Regions from separate parts of the Pandoraea sp. NPDC090278 genome, predicted to be linked through region 1. Evidence: predicted binding sites of a transcription regulator. Region 1 holds the regulator's gene; the other holds the start of a gene.
The links. Region 1 encodes sigma-54, which starts transcription at its own class of promoters, with help from an activator protein. Its sites were predicted from a motif close to TGGCANGNAANCTGCTTT; they were not measured.

Region 1 (4,453 bases):
TGACTCAGGATCCGGAGGGCTATCAGTACGCCACGGCTTACTACAAGCCGGGCGGCCCGCTCGCCTACATGCGTCAGAAGCGCGACGGCATGGACGAGTACATCGACGGCTGGGGCCAAACCATCTATTACAACGGCAAGACCGAAGTCGCCACGCTCACCACGCAGGCCACGCTCAAGCGTCTGGCCGGTGGCACCAAGGTGCTCGACGAGATTCACGGCAGCGTGATCACGTACGACACCTACAATGAGGTCTACACCGCCAACAGCGGCGCCGATCAGGTCAACCCCAACAATCCGAACGGCCGCGTGCGCGCCACGCTCGCACCGCGCAACGCCACGGGCGCACAGGCGCCGGCGCCGGGCGCTGCCAGCAAGCCGGTCGCCGCGCCCAAGGGCGACCTGCCGCCGCTGTCGCCTTCCAAGAACATCGGGAATCCGCGTGAGTAATTCTGCCAATAGCAACGCCTCGACCATCAACCCGGGCGCCGGCCCGGTGGGCAAGCCCAGCGCGCTCGTCGTGCGCTCGCTCAAGAAGCAGTACGGCGCGCGTACCGTCGTCAAGGACGTGTCGCTCGACGTGAAGAGCGGCGAGGTCGTGGGTCTGCTCGGCCCGAACGGCGCGGGCAAGACAACGTCGTTCTACATGATCGTGGGACTGGTGCCTGCCGACGATGGTGAAATCCAGCTCGACGGCAACCTCATCAGCGAACTGCCGATCCACGAACGCGCCCGCATGGGTGTCTCGTATCTGCCGCAGGAAGCCTCGGTGTTCCGCAAGCTCACGGTCGAAGACAACATTCGCGCCGTGCTCGAATTGCAGGTCGATGCGCAGGGCAAGCCCCTCAAGCGCGACGAAATCGAACGCCGCATTGAAGCCCTGCTCGACGAGCTTCAGGTCGGCCATCTGCGCGAGAATCCGGCGATGTCGCTCTCGGGCGGCGAGCGTCGTCGCGTGGAAATCGCGCGCGCTCTGGCCACACAGCCGCGTTTTATTTTGCTCGACGAACCATTCGCGGGCGTCGACCCGATCGCTGTGCTGGAAATTCAGCGAATCGTGCGCTTTCTCAAGGACCGAGGCATCGGTGTCCTGATTACCGACCACAACGTGCGCGAGACGCTGGGTATCTGCGATCACGCATACATCATCAGCGAAGGCTCGGTGCTCGCCGCCGGCACGCCTGACCAGATCGTTGCCGACGAAAGCGTCCGCCGCGTCTATCTGGGCGAAAATTTCCGGATGTAAAGCAGATTTTTCGCATGTAAACCCTGCCTCCGATAGGAGTCAGGGACGGTTCCGTTGGCGTGACAAAGCCTCTACAATGAAGGCGAGACCGCTATGAAACCGACTCTTCAACTCCGCACCTCTCAGCACCTGACCCTCACGCCCCAGTTGCAGCAATCGATCCGGTTGTTGCAACTGTCGACGCTCGAACTTCAGCAGGAAGTCGAGCACGCCCTCACCCAGAACCCGATGCTCGAACGCGAGGACGATTGGCTCGCCGGTTCGGTACGTGTAGGCACGGACGGGTCGCTGCGCAACGAGCGGAGTTCGTCGTCGAGCAGTTCGAACGACAACGGCCCCGAAGCCGCCAACGGTCACGACGAAGCGCGTGAACTCGACGGCGAGGCCCGCTTCGACGACAACGCGTCGGATAACGGCAGCGACTGGAGCCTGAACGACTTCGCCCGCTCCGGCAGCGCATCGGACGACGACGACAATGCGCGTCCTCAGTTGCACGTCGACCATCCCAATCTCCGCGAACATCTGCTGGCCCAGTTGCGCCTGACCAAGGCTGCGCCGCGCGACCGCGCGCTGGTGGAGTTCCTGATCGAATCGCTGGACGAGGACGGCTACCTCGGCAGCCTGCTCGACGAGATTCAGGCTGAAATGCCCGAAGAGCTGGCGCTCGAAACGGAAGAGATCAACGCGGCGCTGGCGCTGCTGCAAAGCTTCGACCCGGCGGGCGTGGGTGCCCGGAGCCCGGCCGAATGCCTGCGTCTGCAGCTCCAGCGACTGCCCGCAAGCGGCGTACGTACCCTCTCGCTGCGCATCGTCACCGATCACCTGGAACTGCTGGCCGCGCGCGATTACACGCGTCTGCGTCGCCTGCTGGGTGTCGGCGAAGACGGCCTGCGCGCCGCGCATCAGCTGATTCGCTCGCTGGACCCCTTCCCGGGTGCAGCGTACGGTGCGCCTCAGGCCGACTACGTCGTGCCGGACGTGCTGGTACGCAAGCAGGGGAGCGGCTGGACGGCGGAGCTGAATCCGGAAGTGATGCCGCGTCTGCGCATCAACGAGATGTATGCGCGCATTCTCCGAAATAACCGGAACGATCCGGGAACCGGCAACCTCCAACAGCAGTTGCAGGAAGCGCGCTGGCTGATCAAGAACATTCAGCAACGCTTCGACACGATCCTGCGGGTCGCGCAGGCGATTGTCGAGCGTCAAAAGAACTTCTTCACGCATGGCGAAATCGGCATGCGGCCCTTGGTTTTACGCGAGATTGCTGATACGCTGGGTTTACATGAATCCACGATTTCACGGGTGACAACGAGTAAGTACATGCTCACTCCATTTGGAACCTTTGAGCTTAAGTACTTCTTCGGATCACACGTGGCAACGGAAGCCGGAGGCGCTGCGTCATCGACCGCTATCCGCGCACTCATCAAGCAACTCATAGGAGCAGAAGACCCGCAGAGCCCCCTTTCCGATAGCCGTATCGCGGAACTGCTGGCAGAGCAAGGTTTTGTGGTGGCGCGGCGCACTGTCGCGAAGTACCGCGAGGCCATGCGAATCCCCGCAGTGAACTTGCGCAAATCTTTGTAGGACAGTCCTGGTGCGCCATGTTGGCCGCTGGGGCATAACGCCGCAGTGCGACATTGCGTCACGTCAATGGCTCGCACCCTCGCTAGCCAGCGTCAACGTTGACGCGGCCTGCACTTCGGCATTTCAGCAAGGAGAGCAGCTATGAATCTGAAGATCAGTGGACACCATCTCGAACTCACGCCTTCGCTGCGCGAATTTGTCGTCAACAAGCTCGATCGAGTGTTGAGGCATTTCGACCAGCTAATTGGCGCCGAGGTGATCCTCTCTGTCGACAAAACCAAGGAGAAGAGCGGACGCCAGATCGCGAGCGTCACGGTGTTTCTCAAGGGCAAAGAAATTTTCGTCGAGAAGTGTGACGAGAATATGTACACCGCCATCGACAAGCTGATCGACATGCTCGACCGCAAGGTAGTGCAGTACAAGGATAAGGTTCAGGATCACGGTCGCGAGGCCATCAAGCACCACGAACTTCCTCCTGAGGCGGAACCGCTGCAATAGCATCGTTCAGGCGTGGTAATCGCACTGGCTGATACCGACGAAAACCCGCAAGGAACCACCCGAGCGCATATCCGTCTGTTGTAAGTCTGGCATCACCCACCGCGGGGCCGTTGAACGGCCCCTTTTGTATGGTTCGTCCCACTTCCGTGACTTGCCGCGAGCGCGGCGGCGAGTGGTCTATAATGCGAGGTCAATCGGGGGTTGGAGGGCGACTAAGCGTTCGCCCGCATTACAAGATGAACCGTTTAGCCAAACTCATACTCGAGTCCAACATCCTGCTTGGACTGTCCGTTACCAGCAAGAAGCGCCTGTTCGAACAGGTCGGCCTCCTCTTCGAGAACAACGCCGGGCTTTCGCGCGCTGTGGTGACCGACAATCTGTTCGCCCGCGAGCGTCTCGGCTCGACGGGGCTTGGCGAAGGCGTGGCGATTCCGCATGGACGCATCAAGGGCCTGAAGGTCCCGGCCGCCGCGTTCATCCGCCTGGAAGAGGCCATTCCGTTCGAAGCGCCCGACGGTCAGCCCGTCTCCCTCCTGTTCGTGTTGCTGGTGCCCGAGCAGGCGACGCAGCAGCACCTCGAAATCCTGTCCGAAATTGCCCAGTTGCTCTCGGACCCGGAGATGCGCAGTATCCTGATCAACGCGCCCAGCGCCAAGGATGTCCATACCGCGCTGACGAACTGGAAGCCCTGAGTCGTCCCGAGTCGTCTGCGCACCGGTACGAATCGCCGCGAACACACACGAATTCCGTAGCTCCCACACCCAACCGAACGAGGCGACGCGGTGGAACTGACCGGCATCAACGCGCAAAGCATTTTCGACGACAACGCCGCGACGTTGCGTCTGTCGTGGCTCACGGGCCATGAAGGTTGGGAGCGCGGCTTCACGCCGGAGAGCGTGGCCACGGCCACCTCCAGCGCTGACCTCGTGGGCCACTTGAACCTCATCCACCCGAACCGGATTCAGGTGCTCGGCGAAGCCGAGCTGCGCTACTACCAGCGTCTCACGGACGAAAACCGCAAGCGTCACATGGGCGAAGTCATCGCGCTGGAACCGCCGTTCCTCGTGGTGGCAGACGGCCTCGAAGCGCCGCCCGATCTGGTGCTCCGCTGTACACGCTCCTCCAC
Region 2 (4,453 bases), on a different contig from region 1:
AGGCAGCACCAGCGCACACACCGGCACGATGACCATCACCGCCAGCACGAAGGCCAGCAGCACCGGGGCGACGTGTTTCGGTAGCAGGCGTGCACGTGCGGGCACGTCCAGTGGCGTCGTCGGGGCGACACCTTCGGGAAGAAAGTTCGACGTCTGCATTCAGGCCTCCGCACTGCGCCCTTTGAGCGCAAACATGCCCTGCGGGCGTTTCTGGATGAACAGCACGATCAGGATCAGCACGGCGATCTTCGCAAGCACCGCACCCCACACGGGTTCGAGCAGCTTGTTGGCGATGCCCAGGCCGAATGCGCCGACGATCGTCCCCGCGAGTTGACCCACGCCGCCCAGCACCACGGCCATGAACGAATCGATGATGTAGCTCTGACCGAGGTCCGGGCCGACGTTACCGATCTGCGAGAGTGCGCACCCGCCAAGTCCGGCGATGCCCGCACCGAATGCGAAGGCGTAGCTGTCGACGCGTCCCGTCTTCACGCCGACGCACGCGGCCATCGAGCGGTTCTGCGTCACAGCGCGAATGAACAGGCCGAGACGCGTGAGATTGAGCACCGACCACGTGAGCGCCACCACGACCAGCGCGAACACCAGAATCACGATGCGGTTGTACGGCAGCATCAGATTTGGCAGCACGGCGACGCCGCCGCTCATCCACGAGGGATTGATGACCTCGACGTTCTGCGCGCCGAACAGCGTGCGCACCGCCTGAATCAGCAACAGGCTGATACCGAACGTGGTGAGCAGCGTCTCCAGCGGGCGTCCGTACAAATGCTTGATGACGGTGCGTTCCAGCACGAAACCGAGCGCGGCCGCGACGACGAACGCAGCGGGCACGGCGGCGACGAGATAGAAGTCGAACGCCCCCGGCAGGAAGCGCTGGAACAACGTCTGCACGACATAGGTGGCATACGCGCCGACCATCAGAAACTCGCCGTGCGCCATGTTGATGACGCCGATCAGGCCGTATGTAATCGCCAGCCCGAGTGCAGCGAGCAGCAGCACGCTGCCGAGCGACAGACCGGCGAACACCGTACCGAAGAACTCGCTGCGGCGCTGTGCGGCGGCCAGTTGCGTGAGCGCGATGTCGGCGGCGCTACGCACGGTGGCATCCGGCTCGGCGTAGGTGCCGTCGGCCTGCTTCGCGACGATGGGCAGCAGGAGATCGCGCATCTGCGGATCGCCTGCTGCCGCAATCAGATCGATGGCTTCACGGCGCTTCTTCGGATCGGTGTCGTGCAGCGCCGACTGCGCCCAGAGTTGATCGAGACGTTTGCGCAACGCGGGATCGGTTTCCTTCTGACGCGCTTGTTCGATCAGTGTCTTGAACGCGGGCGACGGGTTCTGCAACATCGTATCGATGGCTTGCGCACGCGCGTCGCGGTCGGTCGAGAGCAGCGCACCGGCGGCGGCGGCCGTGGCCACCTTTGCGCGCAGCACGTTGTTCAGCGTGAGCGACCCGGCGTCGTCGGCTTTGACCGGCGCACCCGTAATGGGATCGACGTATTTGTCGTCCTTTTGAATCGCGAGGCGCTCGCCCACGGTCACGGCCGAGTCGTCGGCGAGTGCCTTGAGGAGCGCAGCCGCCTGCGGCGAACCGTCGGCAGCGAGGTGATCGATGGCTTGTGCCTTGGCGTCGAAGTCGTCGCCCGCGAGGGCGGTGAGGTCGGCGTCGGTGACGGCGGCACGTGCGGGGTGGGAGATTGTCAGCGCAGCGCCCAGCGAAAGCAGGACAAGGGCGGCAGCGGTCCAGCGTCTTATCGTTATCATGCGAAACCTCTGCATGCGCCGGAAGCGCGGGGTGCGGCTCCGGCGCAAGGAATGGAAGGAAGATCAGACCTTGTCGGGCTTGCCTTCGTTACCCGCGATGAACGGGCTCCACGGTTGGGCGCGCACCGGCGCCTTCGTCTTCCACACCACGTTGAACTGACCGTCCGGGCGAATTTCGCCGATCATCACCGGCTTGTGCAGGTGGTGATTGCCGTCCATGACCATGTCGAAGCCGTCCGGCGACTTGAACGATTGGCCGATCATGGCGGTGCGGACCTTGTCGACGTCCACGCTGCCCGCCTTCTCGACGGCCTGCTTCCACATATGCATGCCCACGAACGTGGCTTCCATCGGATCGTTCGTCACGCGCTTGTCGCCGCCGGGCAGGCCCTTGGCCTTCACATAGGCGAACCATTCCTTCTTGAACGCCTCGTTGGTCGGGTTCTTGACCGACATGAAGTAGTTCCACGCGGCCAGATGCCCCACGAGCGGTTTGGTGTCGATGCCGCGCAGTTCCTCTTCGCCAACGGAGAACGCGACGACCGGCACGTCCGTCGCCTTGATGCCCTGATTGCCGAGTTCTTTGTAGAACGGCACGTTCGAATCGCCGTTGATCGTGGAGATCACGGTGGTCTTGCCGCCCTGTGCGAACTGTTTGATATTGGCGACGATGGTCTGGTAGTCGCTGTGACCGAACGGCGTGTAGACCTCCTGAATGTCCTTGTCGTCGACACCTTTCGAGTGCAGGAAGGCACGCAGGATCTTGTTGGTCGTTCGAGGATAGACGTAGTCGGTGCCGAGCAGGAAGAAGCGCTTGGCGCCGCCGCCTTCCTTGCTCATCACGTATTCGACGGCGGGGATCGCCTGCTGATTCGGCGCAGCGCCCGTATAGAAGACGTTCTTCGACATCTCTTCGCCTTCGTACTGCACCGGGTAGTAGAGCAGGCCGTTGAGTTCTTCGAAGACAGGCAGTACCGACTTGCGCGACACCGACGTCCAGCAGCCGAAGACGGCGGCGACTTTGTCCTTGGTGAGCAACTGGCGGGCTTTCTCGGCGAAGAGCGGCCAGTTCGAGGCGGGGTCGACGACCACGGCTTCGAGCGGTCGACCCATCACGCCGCCTTTGGCGTTGATGTCGGCAATGGTCATGAGGGCGACGTCCTTGAGCGACGTCTCCGAGATGGCCATCGTGCCCGAGAGCGAATGCAGGACACCGATCTTGATGGGCTGCTTGCTCTGTGCGAACAAGTTGGGCGCCATGCCGGTGAGCGATGCGGCGCCCGAGAGGGCCGCCATCTGGAGTAGCGTGCGTCGTTTCATGGTACGTCTTCCCCTTTCCTGGTTAGACCGGTCGATCCGGTATCGGGGAATTAACGCAAGGGTCGTGCCAGCGTCCTGCCACTAGGGGCCATCACGTGCCGATGGCGTGCCGACGGGGGTGGGGGAGAGATTGTCAGGCGGTCTGCCGTAAGCGCGAGACACGGTGGTGCGACGGCGCGCCGTATTGGTGCGCACCGACTTGGCGCGCGAACCAATCCGTTCGCGCACCCGGAATACATGTGAACAGACCCTAGGCTTTGCGCGGCGATTCTACGGGCGGTGTGCCGTCATGAAAAAGGGATGTCAGAAGCGAACGCAGTTCCGCCGAATCGGCGTGTTTGTGGACGGTGACCGCGTGCTGCACGGCCGCCTCCAGCAATTCCTTATCGGAGTCTGCGCAAAGCGCTACCGAACAGTTCATTTCGCTGGGGAATTCCCGGCAATCGATGAATTTGCGAGCCATGATGCTCTCCTCGCACAAACAGACTGATGACGCATGCATGAACCACAGCGAGCGATGAACGCCACGCGAAGTGGTTCAAAAAGTATAGGCCGCAGGGAATGAGGCGACGGTAACGAGACCGGGTTTCCGGGGTGGTCATGCGTCAGGTGCGCAGGGTAGATCGACGTGCGGGAATGCCCCGCCGGAGGGCGTCCGACATGCCGCTCTGGCATTTTTTGATGCATGATTGGCATTCGTGCCAAATAGGCTGACGGCAAGATGACGGCGACTGAAGACATCTCACTCACTCGACATCACACCATGACCGATACCGTTGCCGGGCGCACCGCGCCACCTTCCGAGCCTGCCGAACACCAGCGTCGCCGACTGGGCCGACGCTATGCCGCTGTACTCGCCGCCTGTCAGGCGCTCTACACGGCGGCGTTGTCCGTCGACCTCACGCTGACGGGCCTTGTCGGCTACATGCTGGCGTCCGACAAGGGCTATGCGACGCTGCCGTTCTCGCTCATTACCGTCGCGTCGGCGATTACGACGATCTTCGCGTCGATGCTGATTCAGCGCTTTGGCCAGCGGCTCGGCTTCGCGCTGGGGGCGTTGTTCGGCACCGTAGGCGGTCTGGTGTCGGTGATGGCGATTTACGAGAAGCACTTCGCGATGTTCTGCGCGGGGACGGCGTGCGTGGGGGTGTTCCAGGCGTTTGCGCGTTACTACCGGCTCGCAGCGGCGGACGTCGTGCCTGTCGAAGACAAGCCGCGCGCCATCTCGGTCGTGCTGACGGGCGGCGTGCTGGCTGCCGTGATCGGACCGGCGCTTGCGGCAGGCAGCAAGGACTGGCTCGCGCCGGTGACGTTCGCCGGTTCGTATCTCGTCGTGACGATCCTGTCGGGC

Region 2: a site for sigma-54 is predicted at 3,155-3,172, ahead of urtA (urea ABC transporter substrate-binding protein). Genes of this name have one in related genera too.

Annotation. Positions count from the first base shown of each region.
Region 1 covers NZ_JBIVYJ010000004.1:71,029-75,481, reverse strand. Annotated here, with positions in the region: gene lptA (lipopolysaccharide transport periplasmic protein LptA) at 1-449, shown strand, start outside; gene lptB (LPS export ABC transporter ATP-binding protein) at 475-1,245, shown strand; gene ACIQWO_RS15490 (RNA polymerase factor sigma-54) at 1,339-2,829, shown strand; gene hpf (ribosome hibernation-promoting factor, HPF/YfiA family) at 2,971-3,327, shown strand; gene ptsN (PTS IIA-like nitrogen regulatory protein PtsN) at 3,564-4,019, shown strand; gene hprK (HPr(Ser) kinase/phosphatase) at 4,110-4,453, shown strand, end outside.
Region 2 covers NZ_JBIVYJ010000002.1:685,824-690,276, forward strand. Annotated here, with positions in the region: gene urtC (urea ABC transporter permease subunit UrtC) at 1-159, opposite strand, end outside; gene urtB (urea ABC transporter permease subunit UrtB) at 160-1,782, opposite strand; gene urtA (urea ABC transporter substrate-binding protein) at 1,846-3,042, opposite strand; gene ACIQWO_RS11440 (DUF1059 domain-containing protein) at 3,353-3,565, opposite strand; gene ACIQWO_RS11445 (MFS transporter) at 3,866-4,453, shown strand, end outside.